Regions from separate parts of the Rhizobium sp. RSm-3 genome, predicted to be linked through region 2. Evidence: riboswitches for the same ligand, from Rfam matches in the RefSeq annotation. Region 2 holds a riboswitch; the other holds the start of a gene.

Region 1 (15,263 bases), on a different contig from region 2:
TGATAGCGGACGCATGCGCGCAGCCTCCAAGAGAGCCGCCTCCTGAGGTGCCCCCGCAGGGGCCTCGAAGGACGAAGCGGGCGTGCAGTCGTCAGATGGATGCAAGAAGCACCGTTGCGGCGTGCTTCGAGGCTCCGCCCTGCGGGCTGCGCACCTCAGCATGAGGGGCGTTGGAGTGTGCCGCACTCTTGATAAAGAGGCGTTGGAGGTGGCACTCCGCCCTGACGTCAATGGCGCCGCTCTCACCCCGGCCGGCGCACCGCGCGGATCTTGCCGCTGCCGCCTCCACCGCAGAAGAAGCGGTCGGCGCCGTCGGATTCGAGGCCGGAGACGCCGGTGCCTTCGGGCATGTCGAGCCGCTCCAGCACCTCCCCCGTTTCGGGGTCGATGCGCCTGACGTCGCTGTCGTCGCCCTCCCAGGTGCCGTGCCAGAGCTGGCCGTCGACCCAGGTGACGCCTGTCACGACGCGGTTGGATTCGATGGTGCGCAGGATCGTGCCGCTTTCCGGGTCGATCTGATGGATCCTGCGGCCGCGGTGCTGGCCGACCCAGAGCGTGCCCTCGGCCCAGGCAAGGCCGGAATCGCCGCCATTGCCGGGCGCCGGAATGGTGGAAAGGATACGGCCGGTCTTCGGATCGATCTTGTGAATGACATCCTCGGCGATCTGATAGAGAAACTCGCCGTCGAAAGCCGTCCCGGCATGCGACGCGACCTCGATCGAGCGCACCACCTCGCCGCTTGCGGGATCGAGCGCGTTCAGTTTGTCGCCCGAGGCAAACCAGACATGCTCGCCGTCGAAGGTGACGCCGTTAACGCGCTCGGCGCCGGGAAAGGGTCCATATTCACGCAGGATATTCGCAGCCGATTTCTTCATCTTTTCCATCCCTGTTACCCAGGCTCCTTTTAACTCGTGCCATCCTAATCGCTCGGCAGCGGCCCGGGGAGTAACAAGATCGTCGGGAAACCAGGCAGCGGCGGGCTCATCCAGCGCCGTGCCCGCCCGCGCCCCAGCGATTGCACCTTGCCTTCTCCAGCCAGGGAATCCAGCGCCCGCTGTACTGTGCGCGGGCTGGCGGCAAGCGCGATCGCCAGCGCCGAACTCGACCACGCCTCCCCGTCGGCCAGAAACGCGAGCACCGCCCCGTGAGGACCTTCCACGAGCGGCGCCAGCACGGCAATCTCTAGTGCACCGCGCGGCGAAAGCGCAAAGCCGCGCTTCGTCGCCGAAACTTCCGCCAGCCCGAGCAGTTCGGCGCGCAGCCGGCCGATCTCGACCCGCAGCCGGGCGCGATGCGATTCATCGGCGTGTTTGCCGCGGAAGGCGCGGGCAATCAGCGTGCCCCTTGCCACATCCCCCGGCCAGGCTTCGGCCAGCGTGCGGGCAAGCGCAAACAGCACCGGACGCGTCGCCAGCGAGGCGGCGGAGCCCGCGTTCGACACCACATGACGGCAGGCATCGACGACGAGCGTGCCCGAACCCAGCAGCGCTTCCACCTCGGCCAACAATAGCGGACGCTCCTGCCCGCGCGACATCAGCCGCGCCGCCGGCGTGTCGAGCACCAGGGCGGCGGCTTCGACCTCCGCCGTCAAAGCCGGGATATCGGCCGCGCGCGCCGCAAGCCCTGCCCTGTCGAGCGCCAATCGCGCCGCCGAAGTCCGCAGGCGCCGGACGGCGATGCCAGCCGCCACCAGTTCGTGGGCAGCCCGCAGGGCCGGCGGCAGCGGCGTCGGATCGAGTGCTGCGAGCGCGCGTTCAGCCTCGTCGAGGCGGCCGATCAGCACCAGCCGGCGGATCGTGACATTGCCCGCATGGGCGGCATTGACCCTGTCGCCATGCGCTTCCAGCACCCTGCGCGCAGATTCCAACGCCTTCGGCGGCCAGATGAGATCGCGCGAAACGAGCGCGATCTCGGCCTCGGCGACCACGCAGCGCGCCCGCGCCACCGCCTCCCGCGGGCCAAAGGCGCGCGCCGCACTCTTCAACAACGCCTTGGCGCGGACGAGATCGCCGAGCTGGGCCATCGCGATACCGCGCAGCGCCAGCGCCGGCGCATCGTCGCGCAACGCCACCCGCTTCAGCGCGCCGAGTGCATCGCCCGTCGCCAGCGCCCGTGCCGCGGCTGTGATCAGCGAGTCCATTCAAATCCCGTCACACTTGTCACTCCCGCCATTTCCCTGCCCGGCCGTAATCTGCGTGAGACCGGCAGGCAACCCTGCGCCGGATGCTACGACGACAGACAGGCAAAGGAGAAGACCCCATGACGGCACAGTTGAACGCAACACGCCAGCAGTGGCTGGAAGCAAGGCTCGATCTGCTCGAGGAGGAAAAGGAGCTGACCAGGCAGAGCGATGCTCTGGCGTTGAAACGCCAGCAATTGCCGCGTGTCGGGATCGATAAGGAATACCGCTTCGACACCGAAGACGGCAACGTCTCGCTGAAAGACCTCTTCGGCGGACGTTCACAGCTTCTCGTCTATCACTTCATGTTCGGCCCCGATTATGCCGCCGGATGCCCGTCCTGCTCCTCGATCGCCGATGGTTTCAACGGCTTCTTCATCCATCTCGAAAACCACGATGTCGCCTTCTGGGCGGTGTCGCGCGCGCCGCTCGCGAAGCTTCAGGCTTTCAGGCGGCGCATGGGCTGGAGCTTCCCCTGGGCCTCGTCCTTCGGCAGCGATTTCAACGGCGATTTTAGCGTCTGGTTCAGCGCCGACGACCAGCGCCGAGGCGATATAGAATACAATTACCGGCGTGAGCCGCCCGCCCCCGAACCGCTCGCCGGCCAAATCGTGCAGCAATGGCAGCAGCCTGAAGGAGAAGGCCCGGTAGGCCAGATTGCCGCCATGACGGGCACCGATGTCATGACCTACACCCGTGACCGGCCCGGCGTCAGCGCCTTCGAACTCATCGACGGCGCCGTCTATCATAGCTATTCCAGCTATGCCCGCGGGCTGGACGGGCTCTGGGGCATGTACCAATGGCTCGACCGGGCACCCAAGGGTCGCAACGAAACCGGCATCTGGTGGCGCCATCACGACCGCTACGGCAAGGAGTAACGGAGATGCTGCTTTCCGCCCACACTCCCAAGAGAGGCGACGGCAATGCTTCTCTCAACGCCGCGGAATGGCTCTCACTGGCCGCCGCCGCAGACGGAACAGCCGTTAAGCCGAGCGGTCCTCGCCCAGGCGGCGGGATCGTCGCCCATGCTGCGGACTGGCTATCGCTCGCCGCCGCCCCAACCTTCGCGCTCATGGCGCTGCTGACGGCCGCCACCGGCAGCGCCGACATGGTCTGCACCACGACGCAGAATGCCTTCCCGATCGGCGGAATGGTGGTGATGTACCTGTTGATGAGCAGCTTCCACCTGACGCCCTGGCTGCGTCTCGCCGCCGGCTGGCGAAGCTCGAGCCGGAGGTGATGGTGCCGGCGCCGCGACATCTCCTCCGTCATTCCTGTCTGGCTTCGACCCGAGGACAGGAATGACGGAGATCGGGTGCGTTTTCGCCAAACCTTCTTCTGACGGATCAGGGCAGCGATCGATTCCTCGTTCCGTACTGCTCCGCCGTCTCTGGCTCACCACCTTTACCGACGCGCCGCATTCAGGCCTTCACCTCGATAAAGTCGATCGGCCCGCCGGCAACGTCATCGTCGAACACCGCGCATGATAGCTTGCCGCCGAAGACGCAGCCGCTATCGATATTGGTGCGGTTTCCTGTCGTCACCGGATTGGACAGTGAGGGAGTATGTCCATGCACCAAGTGTTTGCCCCAATAGTCGCTGGACTCGCCGGGAGGGTACCGTAACCAGAGAAGATCGCGCTTGGTCTGCCGTTGCAGCGGAAATTCCGGAACAACGCCGGCATGGACAAAGATGCGATATCGATCCACATGCATGAGGGGACGATCGTCAGCCCATTGCAAATGCTGAGGCAGAACCCTGCCATCATAGGACATTTCGGTTTCAAGTCCGCCGTTGCTGATCCACACGTCTCTGCTGTCGCTGTCGGCATAGGCAGCAACCATCATGTCCTCATGATTGCCTTTCAGGCAGATCCATCGCCACCGGTCGGACGTGCCGGCAATGACACAGTCGAGGACACTTTTGCTGTCTGGCCCGCGATCGATATAGTCGCCAAGGAAGACGATCGTGCCTTCGGACGCATAAGCCTCGATACGATCGATCATCCTATTCAGTGGGTCGATACAGCCGTGGATATCACCGATGGCGAACGTGTAGCGCATGTTCCAAGACTCTCGGCTGCAGTTCAACGGCCGGCGGCCAAGGCGAAGAACGCACATGGCATGGAGGCTCACTCTTACCGTCCGCCGCATCATAACAAACGCAAACCCCGCCGCCATCGCGAAAACCGACTCCATATCCGGCATTTACCGCAATTGCTTCTCCTTCCGCTTGAGGAGATCGGCCGGCGCGACTGCTGGCTCTTTCCGACTTCATCTTGAGGTGCCTCGTGAGCGCCTGGCTCGCGACACGCCGATACACCATATCCTGCCAGTTCCGATTGTCTTCCGGGCCAAAACTGTGCGATGACGCATCAACCCCAGGCACAACGGATCAAGGTGCGGCATCGGCATGAAGAAGATCGGTTTCCTCTCGTTCGGGCACTGGACGCCCTCGCCGCAATCGCAGACGCGCTCGGCGGGCGATGCACTGCTGCAGTCGATCGACCTTGCCGTCGCAGCCGAGGAGCTCGGCGCCGATGGAGCGTATTTCCGGGTGCACCATTTCGCCCGCCAGTTGGCCGCACCCTTTCCGCTACTATCGGCCGTCGGCGCGAGAACCAGCCGGATCGAGATCGGCACCGCTGTTATCGACATGCGCTACGAGAACCCGCTCTACATGGCCGAGGATGCGGGTGCCGCCGATCTCATCGCCGGCGGCCGGCTGCAGCTCGGCATCAGCCGCGGCTCGCCCGAGCAGGTGATCGATGGCTGGCGCCATTTCGGCTATGCGCCGCCCGAAGGCCAGAGCGAGGCTGACATGGCCCGCCACCACGCCGAAGTATTCCTCGAAGTGCTGCGCGGCGAAGGTTTTGCCAAGCCCAACCCGCGGCCGATGTTTCCGAACCCGCCGGGCCTCCTGCGCCTCGAACCGCATTCGGAGGGGCTGCGCGAGCGGATCTGGTGGGGCGCAAGCTCCAACGCCACCGCCGTCTGGGCGGCCAAGCTCGGCATGAACCTGCAGAGCTCAACGCTGAAGGACGACGAAACGGGAGAGCCGTTTCACGTCCAGCAGGCTGACCAGATCCGCGCCTACCGCGAGGCCTGGAAGGCGGCCGGTCACACGCGCCAGCCACGCGTCTCCGTCAGCCGCAGCATCTTCGCGCTGGTCGACGACCGCGATCGCGCCTATTTCGGCTACGGCAACGACGAGGACGACAAGATCGGTTTCCTCGACGAGAAGACCCGGGCGATCTTCGGCCGCAGCTATGCCGCCGAACCCGACGTCCTGATCCGGCAGCTCGCCGAGGACCAGGCGATCGCCGAGGCCGACACGCTGCTGCTTACCGTCCCCAACCAGCTCGGCGTCGCCTACAACGCCCATGTCATCGAGGCGATCCTGACCCACGTCGCCCCGGCGCTCGGCTGGCGCTGACACCTGCCATTTTCAACCCCGCAGATATCGCGCACGGAATTCGCGGGGACTGCAGCCTTCGCGTTCGTGAAAGATGCGTGAAAAATAAAATGGATCATCCAGGCCGATCATGGCGGCAACCGTTTCGATCTTTTCGTCGGTGGTTGCCAGCAGCTGTTTGGCATGATCCATGCGCACCCGAAGCTGAAATGCCTTGGGAGGCAATCCGGTTTCAAGCGTGAACCGCCGGCGCAGCGTGGCCGGCGACATGCCGTGCTCGGCGGCGAAGGCAGCAAGATCGAGCGGCTGCATCGCCCGCCGCCGTAGCGTTTCGACGATGTCGGCCATATCAGCCCCTGCCTGGCGCCGATCGACTGCATCGATTGCCTGTCTGGCGGCTGCGATGACGATCTGATGCAGCATCAGTGCCGCCGACGCCTGCCCAAGATTGGTATCGTCAAGCAGATCGGCATGAAGCTTGCCGAAGAGCCGCGCCAACTCATCGAGATGATGCAGGGGCACGACCGGATGGCGCTCGGCAATGATCCTCAGCCTGACGAAGTCCCGCGGGAAGGATCCTTCGAAAAGCGCCCAGCGCTCGTCCCAGCCGCCTTCGTCGGGAGCGTAGGAATGCGCGCGGTTGGGAAACAGCCAGAACAGCGCAGGTCCGGTCAGGCTGAGGCGGCCGCTGGCGGCGGTTTCCAGCCAGCCCTGCCCGCGCTCCACCAGCACGACGGCGAAACTCGGAAGTTTTCGCTCGGTCACCGCATGGCGGGCATGCTGCCTGCCGCTGCCGGTGACCGCCAGTCCGCCGGCCGCGCCAAGCGGCGTTCTATAAATGGCCTCGGCGTTTTTCATGATGAGCGAAAAGTCCATCTATGAATTTCCTCCATGTCGGTTATCCCTGCAGATCAGCTAATTGATGGCAAATCAATTCAAGCTGGGGAAGGCTGAAATGTCGATTGCCGCCAAAATCATGCAGACCCGAACACCGGAATTTCCTCTTGCCGCCCACGGCAAAAGCTTGCCGGCGGAACGGACGGGCTGGCTCACACCGACCGACCCCGCCATCGGTATCGACGCCATCCGCCGCCGTTACCAGAACGATGGCTATGTCTGGCTGAAAGGTCTTCTGCCGTGGGCCGACATCATCGACTTCCGCGGCTGGGTGTTCGAACGCCTCGCGGTGACAGGACTGGTCGAGCCCGGCAGCGATTTTTCGCAAGGGATCGCCTCGGCCACCGACGTCGACTGGAGCCTGGCGAACCGGCGCCTGATGTCGCTTGTCCGCTCCGCCGCCTATGAAGGCTTTTGCGCGCAACCACCGCTCACCCGCTTCATGGACGAATTTCTGCAGGGCATCTCCTACCTGCACAAGCGCAAGATCATGCGTTTCACTCAGCCCGGTTCGCCGACTGCCACCCCCGCCCACTACGATCTCGTCTATCTCCGCGGCGGCACCAGCCGCCTGGTGACGGCCTGGATCCCGATCGGCGATATCCCCTCGGAGATGGGCGGCCTGGTCTACCTCGAAGGCTCGCACGCACTTGGAGTCAAGATGGAGGCCGAGTTCCACGCCGCTAGCGGCGATCTTTCGCCTGAAGAGCGGATCAGCGCCTATAACAGCCGCATGACGGAAGGCGGCTGGGTCTCGAAGGATCTCCCGGATATGGCGGAGCGCTTCGACACCCGCTGGCTCGCCGCCGATTATGAGGCCGGTGACGTCGTGCTCCACTCACCTTACATGATCCACGCCTCGACCACCAACCGGGATCGCGGCCGAAGGCTGCGCCTCTCGACCGACATCCGATATCAGAATGTCGACGACGAGATCGACGCCCGATGGAACAACCACTGGAGCCTCGGCGATATGCTGTAGCCCCGTTCCAACGCCTCAATTGCGAAGTGTCGGGACCTTACAGGCGTCGTGAGCGTTGATGGTCCGAGCCTTGAATCGGTTGCATGACTGACCGACTTATGGCTGGGACCGAACCGCTCGAGTTGCCTGATGCCGCGCACGAACCTGAACGATATCCTGATCTTCATGGCCGTCGTCGATGCCGGAAGCTTTATTGCCGGCGGCCAGGCCATGGGCCTGTCCCGCTCGGCGGCGGGAAAGGCGGTCATCCGCCTGGAAGAGCGGCTCGCCGCGCGTCTGCTCAACCGCACGACAAGAACGCTAAGCCTGACCGATGAAGGGCGGGTCTTTTACGAGCACGGCCTGCAGATCCTCGCATCGGTCGACGAGGCGGAAGCGAGCGTGGGAGGCCAGAGCGGCATGCCGCGCGGCGTTCTCAGGCTCACCCTACCCGATGCCTTCGGACGGCTCGTCATATTGCCTCTGCTGGAAAAATACCTTTGGACCTGGCCCGACATCCAGGTGGAGATGAGCTTCACCGATCGTCTCGCCGACATCATCGAGGAAGGCTTCGATCTGGCGATCCGAATCGGCGCAACTGCGTCGGACTCCCGGCTGGTCTCGCATGTGATCGCCACCTACAGGACGCGCCTCTGCGCCTCGCCCTCCTATCTCGCCGAGCGCGGCGAGCCACGCGATATCGACGATCTCGCAGCCCACGACTGCCTGATTTTCACCAGCCGCAACCAAAGGCAGGGCTGGCGTTTTCGCGGCAAGGGCAGTTCCTGGATCAAGGCGCAGGGGCGCAGCCGCCTGAGGCTCGACAGCGGCGAGGCGATCCGCGACGCTGCCCGGGCGGGATTGGGCATCGCGCTCCTGCCCGATTTCCTCATCGCCGGCGATCTCGCCGCCGGGCATCTTCGGCAGGTCCTGCCCGAACTGGAAGCCGATGACACCAAGATCGTCACGCTTTATCCCGACAAGCGCCTGCTGGAACCGCGCATCCACCGTTTTATCGATCTGATGGTCGAGGCGCTGAGGGACGAGAAAGCGGGCACCCGCTCATCGTCTTGAGACGGAAGCACCGGCAACCGCCCTGTCGAAACCGCGGAAACTTTTCAGGCCAAGGGGAAAGAGGGTTGCGACGAGGTAGGCAAACCCAGTGAGCAGCAGCGCGCCGGCAAGACCGATCGTGCTGATCAGCGCGCCGCCGACGAGGCCACCGAAAGGAATGAGGGCGAAGCAAAGGGCGGCGTTCATGGAGGTGACGCGGCCGGTCAGCGGCTTGGGGATGCGCTCGAAGATCACCGCCGAGAGGATCGGGTTGAGGAAGCCCGAGGCGAATCCTGCGATGGCCAGGGTGGTAAAGACAAGGCCGAGCGGCGCATCCAACGCGGCAACGAGAAACCGCGGAAAACCGGTCAACAGGAATGCCACGGTATAGACCATCAAACGCGGCATCCGCTCACCGATTGCCGCGGCAATCGCCGCACCGGCGATCGACGCGCTGGCGAATGCCGCAAACATCGCTCCCAGCAGTTCCGGACCATGGCCGGAATCGCGTGTCCAGACAGGCAGCAGCACCGCATGATAGGCCTGATCCAGCAGATTGGTGATCGCCACCATGGCGACGATGCTGACAAGCACCGCATCGCCGCGCAGAAAGCGCCAGCCTTCGCGGAGATCGCCGAGATAGGACGCCCTTTCTGCCGATCGGGCGCCGGGTGCGCCGGATAGCTCGGGCGCACGCATTATCCCGGGGATGCCGACTGCGACGATCAGCGCGGCGGCGGCAAAGGTGGCGGCATTGACGAGCAGCGCCTGGCCCGGGCCGATCAGCCCGATCAGCGCACCGGCGCCGGCGGCACCCGCCGTCGAAGCCAGCCGCTCGATCGCGCTGGCGACGCCGGTCACCCGTTCGAGCGGCACCTTCGCGAGCCTGGCGATATCGGGAACCATTGCCTGCTTGGCGGCGTCGGAAGGACCACGCAGCACGCCCATGGCAAAGACAACGGGCAGCAGCACCGGCATGCCGAGCAGGCCGAAAAAGTCGAGCAGCGGCACCATCCCGACCACGGCCACCGAAGCGGTGTCGCAGACGATGGCGATGCGCCTGGCGCCGACGCGGTCGATCAGCGGCCCGCCGAGCGCCTTGGCGACGACATAGGGCAGCATCTCCATCATCGCCGTCAGCCCTGTCAGCACAGGGCTGCCCGTCATGCTCAGCACCAGCCAGGGAATAGCGATGGTCGATAGCCGCGTGCCGGACAGCGAACATGTCTCGGCAGCGGCGAGCGCCAGGAAAGGCCTGCCCCTCCTCACGGCTCATCCTCCCCCTCGCGATGCGGAACGCGGCCCGGATAGGGGAAGGCGTGCAGCATGACGTAGAAGGGAACCATGCCGGGATCCCGAGACGCCGCCTCGCCCAGCGGGGGGGCTGCCCGCATCGCTTCCAGGATGATGCCGGTCAGCCGTTTCGTCAGAGCCTCGGCTTGATCAGCCGTCATCGGGATGATGATGTCGTCGGCGGCCGTCGCCTTGCGCCATTCGGCCGGCAACTCGGCATATTCCTCCAACGCCTGCTGCATCTGGCCGACCTGCAGGGAGAGGGCCGCCTGACTGAAGGCGATGTCGAGATCGAGCGCCTCTCCTTCGGCCTCGCTCGGCGGCACCGAGGTCAGCTCGTGGCTGGCACGCCACCAGCGGTCGCGCCTCGATGCATGCGGCGCCTCCTCGATGAAGCCATATTGGGCAAGCTGGCGCAGATGATAACTCGTCGCGCCGCTGTTCAAACCGAGCCGCGCCGCGAGCTGTGTCGCCGTGGCAGGACCATCGATCCTGAGCATGCCGAGCATGCGCAGCCGGACAGGATGGGCGAGCGCCTTCAGCGCGGTCGGCTCGGGCACGACCCGGCTGACGGTGCGGGAGGCGGCATCTGCGGCAGGTTGGGAGCGCTGATCTTTCATGGAGCCAAATATACAATTGCAAATATATCTTTGCAAATATTTCTTTGCATAAATGGTGCGCCTGCCCGCAGGTTCAATCTTCCCGCAGGGTGAAGACCGCGCAAGGCTCGGCGATGCCGCGCAAACTCTGCTCTCCGAGCGGTATCAGCGTCGTCGCCGTGTTCGCCGCCACGGCGCCCGAGATCAGCACGCTGCGGCCGAGCGGCTTGCAAAGCCCTTCCAGCCGGCTGACCAGATTGACCGCCGGGCCGATGGCGGTGAAATCCAGCCGGTCGGCCGCGCCGATATTGCCCCAGAGGATCTCGCCGAAATGCAGCGCGGCGCCGAAGGGCAGCGGCGCCAGACCTTCCGCCTCACGCATCCGGTCGAGATGGATCATGCCGGCGCGGCTGGCCGCGACCGCCCTCAGCGCCGCCTCGCAGGCGTCGCGATCGCCCCGGGCCTCGGCGCCTGTCGTAACGGGAAAGATCGCCAGCACGCCGTCGCCGATGAATTTCAGCACCTCGCCGCCGAAGGCGTGCACGGCGCCGGCGACGCGGTCGAAATAGGCGTCGAGCGCGGCGATCATCGCATGCGGCTCGGTGACTTCAGAAAGCGCGGTGAAATCCCGCAGATCGGCGCAGAGAAGAGCGGCACGGATGGTTTCGCCGCTGCCGCGGGCGAGCGCGCCTGATTGAACCCGGGCCGCACTGCGCCGGCCGAGATAGGCTTCGAGCAGCGCCGTCCGCGCCTCCCGCGCCGCAAGTGCGGCAAGCGGCGCGGCGGCAAAACGCGCGACCTCCCGCAGCCGGGCGGCTGCATCGGGAGCGAAGGCCTCCGCCCCTGCCCCGTCGGCTATGCCCGCCCAGCCGAGCATGGGGTCATCCGGCGAAGGCCCGATCCTCTCCTCCCAGACGGGCCCGAGCCCGGCCAGCCACTCGCGGCCGGCCTCGTTCTGTGGAGCCGCAGCGAAGGCCAGCGCCTCGATGACCGCCCCGGTCTCGGCCCGCCACAGCCAGGTGCGCCGCGCGATGATCGGATGCGGCACCGAAAGCGTCAGCGCGCCGCCCGAAAGCGGCAGGCCGTCCGCCAACAGCCGGCGCCCGAGCTCGGCCAGAAACCGTTCGGGACCGGGCGAGGCCGTGGCCTCGTCAACCAGCCAGGCAAGGGGAGACGGCAGATCCATGCCCCAACATGACATCGCTCCGGGACATCAGCAAGAACGCCGCTGGCGGCCCTCTTCCTGTCGGGAATCTCATCACGGCGCAAAACGAAAAATAACACTTTAAACTTGCGCGGTTTTCATTCCATTATGCGCCGTTCATCATCGTGTGATTGAGGGGTGCGATGGGCACGATATTCTGGCCGAAAGATCCGCTGGATGGCAATGACATGACGCTGCTGACGTCGATCCTTCGGCGGTGGTGCGAAAGATATCAGGTCGAGCTGAGCGCAGAGGAGAGCAGCCGCAAGGCGAAGGAACTCATCGAATGGTATGAATTCGGCGTCAAGGATCCTGTCGAACTCGAAGAACTGATCGACAGCAAACACTGGCTCCTCAGCACGGTCTGACGCCAAGCCGCTGAAGAAAACTTCTATGAAAAGGGCCGGCGAAGATTGCGCCGGCCTCCATCGATCTGTCTCTGACCGAGACCTTAATAGTCATCCCGCCAGCGGCGGCGATACTCTCCGCGCCGATCATCGCGCCAGCGCGGACCATCCCAATCCCGGTGACGCCGCTCCCAGCCCCAGCGGGGCGGACCGCCGTAGAACGCCACCGGCGGCGGGCGTCGCCAGTTTCGCCGGCATTCGCCCCAGCGGGTCAGATGCCAGCCGCGGCCGCACGCATAGTCGACCTTTGTGACATCGCTTGTGACATTGCTCTGGACATTGATTGTCCCCATCGGCATCGCCTCAGCTGTGCCAATCGAGAGGCTGCCAGCGAGCAAGGCAGCCGCGATAGAAAGTGCCTTCATCGGAAACTCCATTTCATCCAGCCGCCCTCACCCTAGGGCGGCCAAATTGAACTGGAGATGAACTGAGCGTTCATGTTTGCGGGCAAAAAAGAAGCGCTTTCGGACGGCCGGTCGGAGCGCCGGCCAGCCGTTTTCCCGCAACGGCAACCGCTTCGGGACAAGCCTCCGGCCTGCAAAAACCGTTCATGTCCTGCCGGAAAATGAGTCGGGACCCGGGTCACGCCCGGCGGCGACCTCGATCAGCCGCCCGAGGTAATGGGCCCAGCCTTCCGCGTGGCCGGCGCATTGATCGGCGCTCGGCAGACCGCTATGGGTGAGCCGCAGCAGCGTTCCGCTCCCCTGCTCGATCAGATCGATCTCGACCAGGCTCGACCCCGGCGGCACCACCTCGCTGCCGTCCCAGCCGAAGCTGTAAGCAAGGCGATGAACCGGCACCACCTCGCGAAACGAGCCGCGCGCAAAGCGGGCGCCGGTGACGTTGACGAGATAGAGCCCGCCCGGCTGCGGCTCGACCTGCGCTTCCGTTCCCATCCAGCGCAGGATCTTTTCCGGGTCGGTCATCAACGCAAAGACCGCGGCCGGCGGCGCCGCGATATGCGCCTCGCGGTGAACGACGAGGGGGTCTTGCATCTCTCTCTCCCATGGTTGTCATGGCCTGCCCTCGCCTCGGGCGGGATCGGCGCTACGCAATTTTGACGGGGTGTCCTCATTGGAAGCATGTAGGCAAACGTGTGGGTTCAGCAAGGGCGATGGAGACATTCCTCTCCGAGGCTGGATCGTCACTATGCCCTTCGCTTACGCTCAGTGCACTCGCTCCTATCGTCGCTCGACCCCGGTCGGTGCCCTTCAGGGCAGATGAGGGGGTGAGGAGCGTCAGAGACGAACGCCTTGAGCGGCAAGCGAAAGGCATATGGCCGGGGCATACCGGAACAACCGCCTTGCCCTTCGAGCCACTCACGCCCGGACCACGCCGCATTGCACAATGAAAGCATTTCACCCTATTGCCAGCCCGCCGCCTTGCCCCTATTGTCCCCGCCGTTCTCAGGGCGGGGTGAAAGTCCCTACCGGCGGTATGCAGTTTCGATTGCGAGCCCGCGAGCGCCTTCTCAGGAAGGGTCAGCAGATCAGGTGAGATGCCTGAGCCGACGGTCATAGTCCGGATGAAAGAGAACGCGCGTTCCCACCGCCCTTGCGGCTGTCGGGGACGTTCGTGATCGCCTTGGGTGATGTGTCTGTTCGCCAAAGGAGATTACCATGACACCCACCCGCTACGCCTTTATCAAAGCCAGCTGGCACGCCGACATCGTCGACCGCGCCCTTGACGGCTTCCATCAGCTCGTTCCGCCCGAGCAGGTCGATGTGTTCGATGTTCCCGGCGCATTCGAGATGCCGCTGCTTTCCCGTGATCTTGCCGCAACCGGGCGCTATGCCGCCGTCGTTGCCGCCGCTTTCGTCGTCGACGGTGGAATTTACCGCCACGAATTCGTCGCCCAGGCCGTGGTCGATGGGCTGATGCGCGCCGGCATGGATACCGGCGTGCCGGTGCTGTCGGTTTCGCTGACGCCGCATCAGTATCAGGAAACCGAGCACCATAAGCAGATCTACCGCGCACACTTCGTCGAGAAAGGGCGGGAGGCCGCAAAGGCCGCGCTGACGATCGGGAAGACACGCGCCGCTCTTGCAGCGTAAAAGGCTGATCCTCGGAACCGAGGCGGCGGGATCGGTCCCGCCGCCTTCATCGGGTCAATTCCGACAGAATAATTGATTCGACGCCCTCGCCGCGCTGTGGTCCACTCGACCCCGACATGTATCGCCATTCTTAATGCATCCAGAACCCCAAGGAGCTGAAGATGAGCAATGCAATGCGCAGTGAACCCCCTATCGAAAATCAGAGAACACGGCCGGTCGACACCAAGCTCGAAGTGGTCGTCATCCCCGTTTCCGACGTCGACCGCGCCAAACGTTTTTACGACGGGCTGGGCTGGCGGCTAGACGCCGATTTCGCCAATGATGCCGATTTCCGGGTGATCCAGTTTACCCCGCCCGGCTCCGGCTGCGCGATCATCTTCGGCAAGAATATCACCGCCGCCCAGCCCGGCTCCGCCCAGGGGCTCTACCTCATCGTCTCCGACATCGAGGCCGCCCGCCGCGATCTCATCGCCCGCGGCGTCGAGGTCAGCGACGTGTTCCATGACGCATCAGGCGTCTATGCCGGCAAGGACGAGCCCTATCTCTTCGGACGGCTCAGGATCACCGGTCGCGATCCCGAGCACCGCAGCTACCGCTCCTTCGCCTCGTTCAAGGACCCCGACGGCAATGGCTGGCTGTTCCAGGAAGTCACCGAGCGCTTGCCTGGACGCATCGACGCCGACGAGACGGCCTTTGCAACGTCGAGCGACCTTGCCTCAGCGCTGCGCCGCGCGGCGACCGCCCACGGCGAACACGAGAAGCGCAACGGCGGCAAGCACGACGAAGGCTGGCCGGACTGGTACGCCCAATACATGGTCAGCGAACAAGCCGGCAGGGAACTGCCGCTGTAGATGGCGGTAGAGGGACGCAGACGCTCGTCGCGTCTGTGTTGCCTCTTAATAATGATGCAGTCCGCTTGCCTTTCGCTTGCCGCTCAAGGCGAGGCGAAGGACAACGGAGGACGTGCCGTGTAGCCCCCTCATCTGCCTGCCGGCAGATGAGGGGGCTACACGGCACGTCCTCCGTTGTCCCCCACTTCGCACTAAGCGCAAGCCTCGCCCACCGTCACCGCTCGAAAAAATCCCGCCACTGTTTCTCGCCAACCAGACAGTCGGCTGCGGGCGCATCCCCCGCGATCTCACGCACTGTCGCCGGCGGCCAAAGGCCGCTGATTTCAAGCACCAGCTTGCGGCGCACGGCGA
Region 2 (15,263 bases):
GATGATCTCTTCGAGACGCGCCGGCGTCAGATCCTCATAGGTGTCTTTGCCGATCATCACCATCGGGGCGTTGACGCAGGCGCCAAGACATTCGACCTCTTCCCAGGACAGCGTTCCCTCGGCATTGCGCTCGAAGGCATGGGCATGGATCTTGCTCTTGCAGACCGACATCAGCGCTTCCGAGCCGCGCAACATGCAGGGCGTCGTGCCGCAGACCTGCACATGGGCACGGGTGCCGACGGGGTGCAGCTGGAACTGCGTATAGAAGGTCGCGACCTCGAGCACTCTTATATAGGCCATGTCGAGCATGTCGGCGATCTTTTCGATCGCCGCGCGCGTGACCCAGCCATCCTGCTCCTGCGCCCGCATCAACAGCGGAATGACCGCCGATTGCTGGCGGCCGGCGGGGTATTTCTGGATCGTCTTGTCCGCCCAGACCGCATTTTCATCGCTGAAGGCGAATGCGGCAGGCTGAAATTGATCTTCGGCTAATCGACGAACGGACATTCTTCCTCACGCCTTGTCAGTTTAGGGTTCCACACCGCGAAGCGGTCAAAGACTGCATTTCGCAGGCATAGGCCGACTGGTCTTTCTGCATAAATACGACGAATTTGCTGCCATTCGGAACGGCAGCCTTGATCTGATAGCCCTTGGACAAAAGCTCGCCCATGGACGTTTTTGCCGCCGGCGGCGTCACTTCCTTATGGCCCAGCGGCGTGCCGAGCGTATCGGTCTCCTGGGCCGAAACCCCGGATGCCGCAAGAAGAAGTGCGACAGCAAGCGGCAGAGGCTGCATCAGCGGTCCACCTCGCCGAAGACGATGTCGAGCGAGCCGAGCACGGCTGCGACGTCGGCAAGCTGGTGGCCGCGGCACATGAAATCCATCGCCTGCAGATGCGCATAACCCGGTGCGCGGATCTTGCAGCGATACGGCTTGTTGGAGCCGTCCGAGACCAGATAGACGCCGAACTCGCCCTTCGGCGCTTCGACGGCGGCGTAAACTTCGCCGGCCGGCACGTGATAGCCTTCGGTATAGAGCTTGAAGTGGTGAATCAACGCTTCCATCGAGCGCTTCATCTCGCCGCGCTTCGGCGGCACGACCTTGCCGTCAATCGACGAGAAGGGACCGGTCTTGGCATCCGACAGCAGGCGGTTGACGCACTGCTTCATGATGCGGACCGATTCGCGCATCTCGATCATGCGGATAAGGTAGCGGTCATAATTGTCGCCGTTCTTGCCGATCGGAATGTCGAATTCGAGATCGGAATAACATTCGTAGGGCTGGGAGCGGCGCAGATCCCAGGCAGCGCCCGAACCGCGCACCATGACACCGGAGAAGCCCCAGGCCCAGCAATCCTCCAGCGAGACGACGCCGATATCGACATTGCGCTGCTTGAAGATGCGGTTGCCGGTCAACAGATTGTCGATATCGTCGAGTGCCTTCAGGAAGGGATCGCACCAGTCGCCGATATCCTGGACGAGCTGTTCCGGCAGGTCCTGATGGACGCCGCCCGGACGGACGTAAGCGGCGTGCATGCGCGAACCGCTGGCGCGCTCATAGAACACCATCAGCTTTTCACGCTCTTCGAAGCCCCAGAGCGGCGGCGTCAGCGCGCCGACGTCCATCGCCTGCGTCGTAACGTTCAGGAGATGCGAGAGGATACGGCCGATTTCCGAATAGAGAACGCGGATCAGCTGGCCGCGAATCGGGATGTCGATGCCGAGCAGCTTTTCCACCGCCAGCGCATAGGCATGCTCCTGGTTCATCGGCGCGACGTAATCGAGGCGATCGAAATAGGGCACGGCCTGAAGATAGGTCTTGGTCTCGATCAGCTTCTCGGTGCCGCGATGCAGTAGGCCGATATGCGGATCAACCCGCTCCACAATTTCGCCGTCAAGCTCCAGGACAAGACGAAGAACGCCATGCGCCGCCGGATGCTGCGGTCCGAAATTGATGTTGAAGTTGCGGACGTTATGTTCGGTCATGGCGATCAACTCGCTTAGAGTGAGTAGTGATTAGTGAGTAGTCGTTAGTTTTTCCGCTCACTATTCGTCAGCTTTCCTGTGCTGAACGCTTCGGATAAGCGATCCCAGCATCTTTCCAATTTCGTCACATCGGTCGAGCAATTCGTCCAAGGCCGAGGCTTGAAGAAAGCCAATTCGTCCGGCGATGATCAAATGCGTCTCCAACTCTTTCAACGAGCCCCTGAGCAATCTTGAGAAATTGGGCAAACGAGCCTCGATTTTCTCTTCCATATCCCTCCGCGATATTCGCGGCCACGGAAGCGGAAGATCGTCTAATCTGGCTGGTCATTCCATAGATCTCTTCCCGCGGGAAGGTTCTCGTCACCTCATAACAAACAACAGACAGCTCGATAGCAAATTGTCAGACTTTCAAATCACGATAGGAGCTGATTTTCCCGGTTGTCACCCAAATATCTGCCCACTACTCACTACCGACTAATCACTACTCACTGCTTCGCTTTCTCATCCCCCGGCAACACATACTCCGTCCCTTCCCAAGGCGACATGAAGTCGAAGTTGCGGAATTCCTGTTTGAGCTCAACCGGCTCATAGACGACACGCTTTGCCGCGTCGTCATAGCGGACTTCGACAAAACCGGTGGTCGGGAAGTCCTTGCGCAGCGGGTGGCCTTCGAAGCCGTAGTCGGTCAGGATGCGGCGCAGGTCCGGATGGCCGGTGAAGAGCACGCCGTACATGTCCCAGGTTTCGCGCTCGAACCAGTCGGCGCCGGGATGGACGGCGCAGGCCGAGGGAACCGGCGTATCTTCGTCGGTTGCGACCTTGACGCGGATGCGGACATTCTGCTTCGGCGACAGCAGGTGATAGACGACGTCGAAACGCAGCTCGCGCTGCGGCCAGTCGACGCCGCAAATATCGATCAGGTTGACGAAACCGCATCTGGGGTCGTCACGCAAGAAGGTCAGAAGCGCAATCAGGTTTTCACCCGTCGTCGTCAGCGTCAGCTCGCCATACTTCATCTGCGATGCGGCGATCAAATTACCGCGCGCTTCACCAAGATAGGACGCAAGCTCAGTCAGGGCTTCACTCATATGCCTTGTCCTTAAACCCTTAGCGTTCGATCGTGCCGGTGCGCCGGATCTTCTTCTGCAGCAGAAGCACGCCGTAAAGCAGCGCCTCCGCCGTGGGGGGACAGCCCGGCACGTAGATATCGATCGGCACGATGCGGTCGCAGCCGCGCACCACAGAATAGGAATAGTGATAGTAGCCGCCGCCATTGGCGCAGGAGCCCATCGAGATCACGTAGCGCGGCTCGGGCATCTGGTCGTAGACCTTGCGCAGAGCGGGCGCCATCTTGTTGGTCAGCGTGCCGGCAACGATCATGACGTCGGACTGGCGAGGCGAAGCGCGCGGCGCAAAACCGAAGCGCTCGACGTCGTAACGCGGCATAGACAGCTGCATCATCTCGACGGCGCAGCAGGCCAGGCCGAAGGTCATCCACATCAGCGAGCCGGTACGGGCCCAGTTGATCAGCTCGTCGGTCGAGGTGACGAGGAAACCCTTGTCGGCCAGCTCATTGTTGATCTCGCCGAAAAACGCGTCGTTGCTGCCGATCGGCTTGCCTGTGGAGGGATCGATGATCCCCTTCGGCTGCTGGGCGACGAGCGGCTGATTGCTCACAGGGGCTACTCCCATTCCAGGGCTCCCTTTTTCCATTCATAGATAAAGCCGATGGTCAGCACGAAGAGGAAGACCATCATGGACCAGAAGCCGAACCAGCCGATGGCGCCGAAGGAAACGGCCCAGGGGAAGAGGAAGGCGACTTCGAGATCGAAAATGATGAAGAGGATCGACACGAGGTAGAAGCGGATGTCGAACTTCATGCGGGCGTCATCGAACGCGTTGAAGCCGCATTCGTAAGCCGAGAGCTTTTCCGAATCGGGCGCCTTGAAAGCGACGGCGAACGGCGCAATGAGCAGCGCCAGGCCGATAACGAGCGCGATAGCGATGAAGATAGCGATCGGAATATAGGAACTGAGCAGTTCAGTCATCATGTTCATCCCTGCTTGCCGGAGGCGCCAGGCGGCACATTTGGGCAAATGCCCGGCAAGCGAACGTGCGTTGCAACAAAGCCGTGGTTAGCGCAGCCGAAGCCCCGGCGCAAGAGATTTACAGAGGCAATTCGACGCGTCGCGCGCGGACATTATCAAGCAGATGCAACGATGTCGCGACAAATCCGCGCAAGCCGCCTGAAGCTGCATGCCTGACCACTGGAAACTGCATGGCTTTGAGAAGAAATGGCGCGAGTGACGGGGCTCGAACCCGCGACCTCCGGCGTGACAGGCCGGCACTCTAACCGACTGAGCTACACCCGCGCATCGATCGGCCATTTGCGGCCGCTGGGATGAAGAACACCGGACGAACGACAAATCACATTTGCGTTCTACAAGACTTGAAATGGCGCGAGTGACGGGGCTCGAACCCGCGACCTCCGGCGTGACAGGCCGGCACTCTAACCAACTGAGCTACACCCGCAATTCATTTCAAGCAGTCCGGATGCTTTCGCACCCTCACCAAAACGGCTGCCCGTTTCGATGAGCGGCTAACTACGGGGTTCGTCTTTTAGTGTCAAGCAGGTTTGGAGACAAAACCATGACAGTCGTTTGAATTGTTTCGGCAAGGCCGGCAATTCCGTTGCCCGCCATGGCACTGATGCCCGATCGAAGCCGGCGGCACAGTCGAAGTCGACATGCCCCCTCCCCTTTATCCACAGCCCGGCAGCGCTCCAGCCGCACCACAAGAAGCGGGACCGCCACCAAAAAAATCAAAAAATCTTCACAAACACTCTTGCGGTTTTGCCGCGATCCGCATAGATCACGGCCACCAACGCGGCAGGCCGATCCGGCTTCGCTCGCGATGGGCGATTAGCTCAGTTGGTAGAGCGCCTCGTTTACACCGAGGATGTCGGGAGTTCGAGTCTCTCATCGCCCACCATTCTTTTCCCTTAAGTGTGAGATAGCAGCTTTCGCAGGCGGATGCCTCAGCTGCGTCGTCATGTATTTGGAATTCCAATTGGATCCAGTGGGACGCCTGGCAGGTCGCGATGTGGCGCGGCGCCTGAAAGCCCGCGCTCCACCAGAACGGACTACTCCGGCCGCCTCGCCACCTCCTATTGGGCGAATGGATGGGCGCGGGCAAAAGTGGGAGAATTCGTCGCCCGGAAAATATCCGCGCTTGCTACACCTGGGGGTGCGCCATGAGGACTCTCTGCTCCGCTTTGACGCTATGCATCGCGATCGCCCTTTGCACGCCAAACGCCATCTATGTCAGCCTGCCCGGATACGCGTTCAAGACGAATCCGCAATGCCAGCGCCACGCACCAAAGGCGAGGTTTGACAGGAGGTGCGACTGGCCGAGACTGGGCTTCAAGGACTTCACGCCCCCGCTGGTGACCGTGCTTGGGATTTGACGACCGTCTCAGCGTCTTTGCGAATCATCGTGATCCAGTCGGGCTTGCCAGCACGACGGGATCCATCGCTTTTTGACTGCGACGCAGTTTCCGATCGTGACCAAGTGCCTTCGCTCTGAACTCCCACCAGACTCTATATAGCCCTTCGGAATCCCGAAATTGGTTGCGGGATTGAAATCATTGCATGATTTTTTCTGTCGACACCGCGCAAAGCGCCGCGGATTTCGGAATCCCGAAGCGGGGAATTTCGGGATTCCGAAGTGGCGTTCTAAAGCGCGTCGCGATCTTTCAGATTCGCTCCTGGCGCTTTAGCTCTTTGTTTTACGCATGTCGTTGCCGCAAAACCGCTGCACACTTTTGCGCGACATGCTTTAGAATCGTAACAGCCGGGCTCAGCGCCGACCATTCACCCCTTCGCCAGTTCCTTCTCCACCGCCGAAACCAGCCGCGAATCATCGGCCGTCACGTCAGGCGCGAAGCGGGCGGCGATCTTGCCGTCGCGGCCGATCAGGAATTTTTCGAAGTTCCAGAGGATATCGTCCTCGTCGCCGCCCGATATGCCATGGGATTTCAGGCGCTCGCGCATCGGACCGTCGCCTGTGGTCTTCACGCCCGATTTGGTCAGCTGCCGGTAGAGCGGGTGCTGGGTCTCGCCCTTGACCGAAATCTTCGAGAAGATGGGGAAGGTGACGTCATAGGTGCTGGTGCAGAAGTCGAGGATCTCGGCGTCGGTGCCGGGTTCCTGGCCCTTGAAATCGTTGGCGGGGAAAGCAGCGATGACGAAGCCGCGTTCGCGCTTTTCGCCATAGAGCTTTTCCAGCCCTTCATATTGCGGCGTGAGCCCGCATTTCGAGGCGACGTTGACGACCAACAGCACCCTGCCCTTGTATTCGTTGAGCGTGGTCTCACGACCGTCCACTGACTTGACAGGGATATCCAGCACGTTGCCCGTCACGGGAACCTCCAATTTTGGTCGGAACATATCCGCCAAACTTAGCGATATCGCAGCCGTTGTCATCAGCGTCTGGATCAACTCGGCGTCAACAAGAGCCGGCGCAGGCTTGCGGCCGGCGCCGGACTCAAGCCGCTCAGGCGGGGGATGTTTCCTTCACGTCGTCGAGCAGGAAGTGCACGACGAGATAATCCGTCTTGTAATGGCGACCGCTATCAGACACGGATTCGACGCTGCCGCCGTCCTTCGGGTGCCAGGCGTGGTAATGGGGGTTGGTGGTGATCAGGGTTATGGCCTTGCCTTCCAGGGCTTCCTCGCCGAGCCGGAAGCGCATCTCGGCCAGCGGCCAGATCCGCTCGTAATCCGCCATGCTGATGCGCGCCTTCAGCGCCTTGCGGTGCAGCGGCGCTTCGCCGGCCTCCGCGGGTGCTTCCAACATCACCTCCTCGGCTCCGTTGATGATGGCGTTGAACTCTTCAGGCCACATGCGTCTCATGAAATCGCTCCTCCCGGGGCTCTCGTCAGTCCACAGGTGAAACTTAGCGATTTGTTCGAAAGAAGCAAATTCCCGTCATGTGGTTGTCATCGAGGTCCGCTGCTCCTACGTTCCCCGCAGACCGCATCAGGGCCGTCAGACGCCCGCAATCCCGAGATCAGAGATGAAGACACGTGAAGACAGGCAGGCGCTCCGGGCGAGCATGCCGCGCACCCCGCTCAGCGCCCATCATATGGAAAACGCCCGTCTGCTGCCCGATCGCGGCGAGCTGCTCTACCGCATCCCGAACGGCGGTATCGGCGTCGAAGTGGGTGCTGCCTTCGGCGAATATACGGCCGAGATCCTGGAAAAGAATCGCCCGGCCCAGCTCTACCTCATCGATCCCTGGTCGATGGATCGCTACAGCTCCGGCCTCGATTCGATCCATACGAAATTCGCGGCCGAGATCGAGGCCGGCCGGCTGCATCTGATGCAGGGCACCTCGCTGGAGAAGCTCGCCGAATTCGAGGACGATTTCCTCGACTGGGCCTATATCGACACCGATCATTCCTTCGAGCTCACCTGGCAGGAACTGCTGCTCTGCGAAAAGAAGGTGAAGCGGACGGGGCGCATTGCCGGGCATGATTTCTGCACCGGCAATACGGTCAAGCCGATCGTCTATGGCGTCGTCGAGGCGGTCACCAAATTCTGCAAGGATTACGGCTGGCAATTCGAATTCCTGACGGTCGAATCACATGCGCATTTTTCCTATTGCCTGAAGCGGCTCTGATCAGCCGAAAGCGCGGCGCGATCTTTCAGATTCGCTTGGCCCGCGCTTTCGTTCTTTTTTGCGCATGTCTTTATCGCAAGACCGCTGCGCACTTTGCGAGACATGCTTTACGCCTGGCCGGAATATTGCGCGTCGCTGACCTGCTCCATCCAATCGACATGCCTGCCGTCCAGCGCTTCGTGAATGGCGATGTGCGTCATCGCCGTATCCGGGGTAGCGCCGTGCCAATGTTTTTCGCCCGGCGAAAACCATACCGTGTCGCCGGCGCGAATCTCGCTGATCTCACCGCCCCAGCTCTGGACGAGGCCCCTGCCAGAGGTGACGATCAGCGTCTGGCCGAGCGGATGCGTGTGCCAGGCGGTGCGGGCGCCGGGTTCGAAGGTGACGGAGGTTGCCCGCATCCGGGCCGGTTCGGGCGTCTCCATCAGCGGGTCCTGGCGGACGGCGCCGGTGAAATAGTCGGCCGGCGGCGTCATCGAGGGGCTGGAGCCGGCGGGTTTGATCTCCATGATCTTTCCTTTTCTATTCCATTGCGGTTGAAGCCTTACCGCGCTCCACGATATTTCAACGGGACGACCGATCAAGGCCGGATCGGCAATTGCCGCACAGTTCCCCGCCTGCTAGGCCGGTGTCTTTCATTACTTAAGAAGGATTTTTCTCATGAAACACCATGCTTTCGGCCGCATGCCCTTTACCGTCACCAATGTCGGCTTCGGCGCCTGGCAGATCGGCGGCTCCTGGGGCGATATCAGCGAGGCGGATGGACGCGCGGCGCTGAATGCCGCGCTCGATGCCGGCATGACCTTCATCGATACGGCTGACGTTTATGGCGACGGCCGTTCGGAAAAGATCATTGCCGACGTGCTGAAGGCGCGCGGCGGCGAACGGCCGATGGTCGCCACCAAGGCGGGCCGCCGCCTCAACCCGCATGTCGCCGAAGGCTATACCAAGGCGAACCTCGAAGGCTTCATCGACCGCAGCCTTGCGAATCTTGCCGTCGACAGCCTCGACCTCGTGCAGCTTCACTGCCCGCCGCGCGAGGTGTTTTACCAGCCGGAGGTCTTCGAAGGTCTCGATGCGCTGCAGAAGGCCGGCAAGATCAAGGGTTATGGCGTCAGCGTCGAAAAGGTCGAGGACGGGCTGAAGGCGATCGAATATCCAGGCGTCGTCAGCATCCAGATCATCTACAACATCTTCCGCCAGCGCCCGGACCACCTGTTCTTCCAGGAAGCCCGCCGCAGGAACGTGGCGATCATCGCCCGCGTGCCGCTGGCCAGCGGCCTTCTCTCCGGCAAGATTACCCGGGAGACCCACTTTGCCAGCGACGACCACCGCAACTTCAACCGCCACGGCGAAGCCTTCGATGTCGGCGAGACCTTTGCCGGCGTGCCCTTCGAGGTCGGCCTGCAGGCGGTGGAAGAGGTGCGCAAGCTGGTGCCCTCACGCGCCACCATGGCCGCCTTTGCACTGCGCTGGATTCTGATGACCGAAGCCGTCACCGTCGTCATCCCCGGCGCCCGCAATGGCGAACAGGCGAGAGCCAATGCGGCCGCCGCCGATCTCGCGCCGCTGTCGGCCGATGTCATGGCGGCGACACGCGAGATCTACGAGCGGCTGATCGCGCCGCATGTGCATCAGCGTTGGTAGGGCTGGAGCTGCTTGTTTTTGAGGGCTGCGGCACTACGGAGAGCCGCCCCTCATCCGCCTGCCGGCACCTTCTCCCCGTAAACGGGGCGAAGGGGATATGCCGCAACCTCTCGGTTGCCCTCCTACCTCTCGCAAGGCACGTCCCCTCTCCCCGTTTTTCACGGGGAGAGGGTTAGGGTGAGGGGCTTTTCCCCCTCTATCGCGACTCAGTTCGTGGCGCTCAGCTCCACCGGGAAGAACAGCGTCTCGCCTGAGGAATCACTGACGCCGTCATTGTCGGTGACGGCGTAGGGCTTGCCTGAGGCGTCGAAGGTGAAGCCTTCGAGCTTGTCGAGCACGTAACCGTTGGTCGCGCTCTTGAGTTCGCCGAGGAAGTCGTGGGCTTCGGTCTTCTTGACCACCGGCAGTTCGCCGCCGAGCTTGGCGGGCTTCAGCTCCGAGATCGCCACCTTGTATAGCTTTTTCAGCTTCGCGGCATCGCCGACGAGGTTGTCGCGCTCGATGATGTAGACGCTGTCGCCCTGAGCCGAAATCTCCGACAGGCCGACCCAGCCGCTTTCCGTCTTGTCGAGCGGATAGCGCACGGCGCCCCATTCCTTCTTTTTCGGATTGTAGGAGACGAGCTTGACGAAGCCCTTCTCGTCGTCACCCCACTCGCGCTGGACCGCCATCCAGAGCGTGGCGTCGTCGCCGGTGCCGATAATGGTGACGCCTTCGAAGCCGTAGCGGATTTCGTTGGCGGCGAGTTCCTTCGGCAGGGCGATCTCGGCCTTGATGTCGCCCTTGGCGTTGACGTTGTAGAGGGCGTGCGGGACGAGGCGCTCGCTGTAGCCTTCCGAGGCCAGCCAGAACGAGCCGTCGGCAGCCACCGCGATGCCTTCGATGTCGAGCTTCTGGGCTGGGGCGCCGTCGCGCTTGACGATCAGAGCGTCGGTGATGACAGCCGGCTTCCTGCTGGCATCGATCGTGTAGATCGTCGGCTGCGCGCCGAGAACGCTGTCGCTGACGGCATAGAGCATGCCTGGCTTGCCCGGCACGGCGGCAAGGCCGGAAAGGGCTGCGAAGCCGATCGGATTGCCGTCTTTGTCAGCAGAGACGATCTGCGGATAGGCTTTCTCGCCTTCCGAGCGCTGGTAGATCATCACATGCGAGCGTGCGCCGCCATCCTTGCCGAGGTCCAGTTCGTTGGCGGTGGCAAAAAGATTGCGCTGGGGAATGGCGATCCCGCCTTCCGGCGAAATGCCCGACGGCAGCAGTTGCACGAGTTCTGGATCGGCGCCGGTATCCTTATAGACGCCGACGACCGAGGCGCGCTCGGCGAGCAGGAAGAAATACTGCTCATCGCCGAATTTTGCCGCTTCGAGGCCTTCCGGCTCGACGCCCTTCGATCCCGAACGGCTTTCCGGATAGTGGCCGATATGGGCGACGGCGCGTTCGAAGGATGCGCCCGATTCGTAGAGAAGCTTGCCCGTCTTGTCGAAGATGGTGAAACCGCGCGAACCGCCCTGATAATCGCCTTCATTGGCGACGACGAGGCGGTTGTCGTCCAGCCATTTCACGGCGTCGGGCTCACGCGGCACGCCCTTCAATTCGCCGGTGAATTTCAGGGCGCCGTCACGCTTGGTGTCGATGCCGGTGAGATCGACGCTGCCGGCGGAGAAATGCGTTTTCACCTGAGCCGTATTGGCGTCGATGATGACGATCTCGTTGTTTTCCTGCAGCGTCAGGGCGATCTCGTTCAGGCCGTTGAAGGCGACGAATTCCGGCTCCGGATCTTCGGGTGCGACACCGGCGAGACCGGTCAGCGCCACGTGCTTGATGGTGCCGCAATCGACGGCGCCGTTCTTCAGCTGGAAGACGACCAGATCGCCAGCCGGCATCTGCGGGATCTTGCCGTCGTTGACCTCTTCGTCGCGCTCGTTTTCGATCGCGATGGCGCCGAGCGTCTTGTCCTTGTTGAGCGCGATCGAATCCGGCTGGCCGCCGAGATCGCAGCTGGTTTCGATCGTCTTCGTCGCCACGTCGACGATCGCCAGACGGCCCGAGGGCTTGGCCTTGTTTTCGGAGGTGTTGACGGCGACCAGCGCCTTGCCGGCGCTCGAGGTGACCGATGTCGGCTCGCCGTCCATCATCAGCGCGCCGCCTGATTTCGGGGCCTTGGCGTCGGTGATGTCGATGAAGCCGATCGCGCCGAGCGGGCTGTCGCTATAGATCAGCGTGTTGCCGTCGTCGGTCGCGGTGATGATCTCGGCAGAGCTCGGCGACAGCTTGTCCTTGGCATCAGGCAGATTCTGCGCGACCGGGAAGGACGCAATGCGGTTGAAGACCGGTTCGGCGGCGGCCGGGAAGGCAACGGAAGCGAGAAGCACGGCAGCAAGCGCTGCCTTGCGCGATGAAATGGTCATGAAATCCCCCATGTGTCGAACAGTCGAAACATGGGTTTTCTGCGGGAGCGGCATGACAGAGGCATGACAGAGGCGACATTTTGCGCCGGATCAGCTCAGGCGGGTTGCCGCTCCCTGCGCATCTCGTTGCGCATGATGAAGAGCGAGGCGGAAAGGATGAGGGCTGCTCCGAGCCAGAGGTAGCCCGCCGGCGCATAACCGAAGAACAGCCAGCCGGCGAGCACATTCAGCGGCAGCTTCAAATCGTCGAAAGGCTGGACGTAGGCGGCATCGGCTGAGGCGTAGGCAAGCGTCAGGAAATACTGCGCGACGGCGGTCAGCAGCCCCGCCAGCAGGAACAAGGCAAGCGTTGCACCCGTCGGCACTGCAAAGCCCGCCGCCAGCGCCAGCCCGCCGTTTATCGGGGTCAGCAGCACGAGCAGCCAGACGGTGATCGTCTCCGGCCGCTCGATGCCCGTCAGGCTCTTGGTGATCAGCGACGAGGCGCCCCAGAGCAGCGCCGAGAGCACCGGCAGCAGTGCTGCCCAGCCAAAGCCGTCCGACCATGGCTGCAGGATGATCATCGCACCGGTGAAACCTGCCGCGGTCGCCGCCCAGCGGGCCGGACCGACGCGCTCGCCGAGGAAAAGCCGGGCGCCGAGAATGATGAAGAAGGGCGAGGTCATCACCAGTGCGATCGCCTGCCAGATCGGCACCGAAGCAAGGCCAGCCACCCAGGCCTCGACGCCGAGCGCGGCAAGCAAGACGCGCGCGAGGTGACGCCAGGGATAGCGCGTGCGCATCGCCGCCAGGCCGAGTCTGCGAAGGAGCGGCAGAGAAAAGACAAAGGCGAAGCCATATTGCCAGAAGGCTGCCGAGGCCGAGGGAAAGGCAAGCTTCATCGTCAGCCATTGGGTGACGACGTTGAGCAGCGAAAAGACGATGCCGGCAAGGACCATCCAGAGTGCACCGACAACGGCGCGGGACGGCTCGACCGCAAGGGAATTCTGATTCATGTCTTTCATCCAAACGTACAGCGCCGCGCGTCCTTTCAGACGCGCAAAGGACGCTGTAGCACTTTGAATTGCTGCATAATTTCCTCCCTAAATCGATTCCGATTTAGGGAATTATGCAGGGACCAACATAAATCAGGACGCATGAGGCGACAGCACACTGACGCCGGCAGTCCCCTGCCCGCACGCGGCCATGCTCATTCTCTTTCATCCGGACTATACCGTCGGCTCCGGAATCGCACCGGATCTGCTGACCTTTCCCGGGCGACAGCTCGGCAAAGCGCTCGCGGGCTCGGGCCGAAACCCTTACCGCCGGTGGGGAGTTTCACCCCGCCCTGAGAACAGCTCTGTTGGTAAAACAAAGCGTCGCATGCGGCAAGCGGCGAAATCAAAAAGGGGTCCGGCAAAGCCGAACCCCTTCCAAATCCTGCGCAGCCGGTCTCGTTTACGGCTGGCGGATAATCTCAGATCAGCCGTTGACGGCGTCCTTCAGACCCTTGCCGGGCGTGAACTTCGGCACGTTGCGAGCCGGAATGTCGACTTCAGCGCCCGTCGACGGGTTACGGCCCTTCGATGCGGCACGATGAGAAACGGTGAAGCTGCCGAACCCGGCGAGACGGATGTCGCCCTTGTTCTTGAGTTCACCCTGGACAACGTCAAAAACCGCGTCAACAGCGGAAGCCGCGTCAGACTTCGTCAGTCCTGCCTTTTCGGCGACTGCGGACACGAGTTCATTCTTGTTCATGTTTCCACCCCTTTCTAAATGGTACGAAACGACTCAAAAGTAAGCTAGGCGCAGAATAGGTTTCATCAGGCCCGCCGGGAACCCAAAAGCCCTGCAAATCAAGGAAAAGCAAGCGTCTCCATGACGTTTTCACAAAAAAGGCTGGCGTTTTCGCCAGCCTTTTTCCGTCTTTTCAGCCAATGGGGCATAAATGTGGCCTGGGCCACTCAATGCGCTATGGTTGCGCCCGTCTCATCGAGGCCTTCGACCGAGGTGATGACAGGCGTTTCCACCGTGCCGTCCCATTCGATCGGCTCCGGCCGCCGGATCAGCGCATGCTTGATCACCTCGCCCATGCGGGACACCGGGATGATCTCCATGCTGTTCTTCACATTATCCGGGATCTCCGCCAGGTCCTTGGCGTTCTCCTCCGGAATCAGCACCTTCTTGATGCCGCCGCGAAGCGCTGCGAGCAGCTTTTCCTTGAGACCGCCGATCGGCAGCACACGGCCGCGAAGGGTGATTTCACCGGTCATGGCCACGTGCCTGTTCACCGGGATACCGGTCATGATCGAAACGATCGCGGTCGCCATGGCGACGCCGGCCGAGGGGCCATCCTTCGGCGTCGCGCCTTCCGGCACGTGCACGTGGATGTCGCTCTTGTCGAAGCGCGGCGGCTCGATGCCGAAATCGACAGCACGCGAGCGGACATAGGAGGCCGCTGCCGAGATCGATTCCTTCATGACTTCCTTCAGATTGCCGGTGACCGTCATGCGGCCCTTGCCCGGCATCATCACGCCTTCGATGGTCAGCAGTTCGCCGCCGACTTCCGTCCAGGCAAGACCGGTGACAACGCCGACCTGATCCTCGCCCTCGGCTTCGCCATGGCGGAAGCGCGGGACGCCCAGATAGTCGGAGATGTTGGCAGCCGTCACATGCACGGACTTCGTCTTGCCCTTGATGATCTCGGTGACCGCCTTGCGGGCGAGCTTCATCAGTTCGCGTTCGAAGCTGCGCACACCGGCTTCACGGGTGTACTGCTGGCTGATCGCCATCAGGGCGTCGTCGCTGACCGAGAATTCTTCCGGCTGCAACGCATGTTCCTTGATGGCCTTCGGCAGCAGATGCCGCTTGGCGATCTCGCGCTTTTCATCTTCGGTGTAGCCAGCGATACGGATGATCTCCATGCGGTCCATCAGCGGCGCCGGGATGTTCAGCGTATTCGCCGTGGTGATGAACATCACGTCCGACAGGTCGTATTCGACTTCCAGGTAGTGGTCCATGAAGGTCGAGTTCTGCGCCGGATCCAGCACCTCGAGCAGCGCCGAAGACGGATCGCCGCGATAGTCCTGGCCGAGCTTGTCGATCTCGTCGAGCAGGAACAGCGGGTTGGACTTCTTGGCCTTCTTCATCGACTGGATGACCTTGCCGGGCATCGAGCCGATATAGGTGCGGCGGTGACCGCGGATTTCGGCTTCGTCGCGAACGCCGCCCAGCGCCATACGGACATACTCGCGGCCGGTCGCCTTGGCGATCGACTGGGCGAGCGAGGTCTTGCCGACACCCGGAGGGCCGACGAGGCACAGGATCGGACCCTTGATCTTGGTGGCGCGGGCCTGCACGGCCAGATATTCGACAATACGCTCCTTGACCTTGTCGAGACCGAAGTGATCGGCTTCGAGGATCTTCTCGGCATTGTTGAGATCGGCCTTGATCTTCGACTTCTTGCCCCAGGGAATGCCGAGCAGCCAATCCAGATAATTGCGCACGACGGTGGCCTCGGCCGACATCGGGCTCATCTGACGCAGCTTCTTCAGCTCCGCATC

What was found. A riboswitch is a leader RNA that binds a small molecule or an ion and turns the genes downstream of it on or off. The one in region 2 is predicted to bind FMN.
Region 1: another riboswitch for FMN. It lies ahead of BBJ66_RS09370 (6,7-dimethyl-8-ribityllumazine synthase); the one in region 2 lies ahead of ribN (riboflavin transporter RibN).

The regions. Positions count from the first base shown of each region.
Region 1 covers NZ_MAWZ01000006.1:167,566-182,828, forward strand. Annotated here, with positions in the region: gene BBJ66_RS09295 (Vgb family protein) at 243-875, opposite strand; gene BBJ66_RS09300 (DNA-binding protein) at 920-2,140, opposite strand; gene BBJ66_RS09305 (DUF899 domain-containing protein) at 2,260-3,057, shown strand; gene BBJ66_RS09310 (hypothetical protein) at 3,063-3,419, shown strand; gene BBJ66_RS09315 (metallophosphoesterase family protein) at 3,601-4,242, opposite strand; gene BBJ66_RS09320 (LLM class flavin-dependent oxidoreductase) at 4,592-5,614, shown strand; gene BBJ66_RS09325 (helix-turn-helix transcriptional regulator) at 5,627-6,451, opposite strand; gene BBJ66_RS09330 (phytanoyl-CoA dioxygenase family protein) at 6,549-7,472, shown strand; gene BBJ66_RS09335 (LysR family transcriptional regulator) at 7,602-8,525, shown strand; gene BBJ66_RS09340 (MFS transporter) at 8,514-9,773, opposite strand; gene BBJ66_RS09345 (ArsR/SmtB family transcription factor) at 9,770-10,417, opposite strand; gene BBJ66_RS09350 (adenylate/guanylate cyclase domain-containing protein) at 10,491-11,582, opposite strand; gene BBJ66_RS09355 (hypothetical protein) at 11,744-11,968, shown strand; gene BBJ66_RS09360 (GCG_CRPN prefix-to-repeats domain-containing protein) at 12,052-12,372, opposite strand; gene BBJ66_RS09365 (SRPBCC family protein) at 12,556-13,002, opposite strand; FMN riboswitch at 13,406-13,548, shown strand; gene BBJ66_RS09370 (6,7-dimethyl-8-ribityllumazine synthase) at 13,627-14,061, shown strand; gene BBJ66_RS09375 (VOC family protein) at 14,223-14,912, shown strand; gene BBJ66_RS09380 (DUF1194 domain-containing protein) at 15,127-15,263, opposite strand, start outside.
Region 2 covers NZ_MAWZ01000035.1:265,141-280,403, reverse strand. Annotated here, with positions in the region: gene BBJ66_RS24265 (NADH-quinone oxidoreductase subunit E) at 1-507, opposite strand, end outside; gene BBJ66_RS24260 (hypothetical protein) at 524-796, opposite strand; gene BBJ66_RS24255 (NADH-quinone oxidoreductase subunit D) at 796-1,986, opposite strand; partial or broken gene BBJ66_RS24250 (four helix bundle protein) at 2,047-2,377, opposite strand; gene BBJ66_RS24245 (NADH-quinone oxidoreductase subunit C) at 2,472-3,074, opposite strand; gene BBJ66_RS24240 (NuoB/complex I 20 kDa subunit family protein) at 3,094-3,678, opposite strand; gene BBJ66_RS24235 (NADH-quinone oxidoreductase subunit A) at 3,669-4,034, opposite strand; tRNA gene BBJ66_RS24230 (tRNA-Asp) at 4,282-4,358, opposite strand; tRNA gene BBJ66_RS24225 (tRNA-Asp) at 4,442-4,518, opposite strand; tRNA gene BBJ66_RS24220 (tRNA-Val) at 4,902-4,977, shown strand; gene BBJ66_RS35830 (hypothetical protein) at 5,240-5,452, shown strand; gene BBJ66_RS24210 (glutathione peroxidase) at 5,859-6,407, opposite strand; gene BBJ66_RS24205 (hypothetical protein) at 6,541-6,900, opposite strand; gene BBJ66_RS24200 (class I SAM-dependent methyltransferase) at 7,064-7,669, shown strand; gene BBJ66_RS24195 ((R)-mandelonitrile lyase) at 7,777-8,178, opposite strand; gene BBJ66_RS24190 (aldo/keto reductase) at 8,330-9,316, shown strand; gene BBJ66_RS24185 (esterase-like activity of phytase family protein) at 9,523-11,721, opposite strand; gene ribN (riboflavin transporter RibN) at 11,817-12,725, opposite strand; FMN riboswitch at 12,909-13,060, opposite strand; gene hupB (DNA-binding protein HupB) at 13,183-13,458, opposite strand; gene lon (endopeptidase La) at 13,665-15,263, opposite strand, start outside.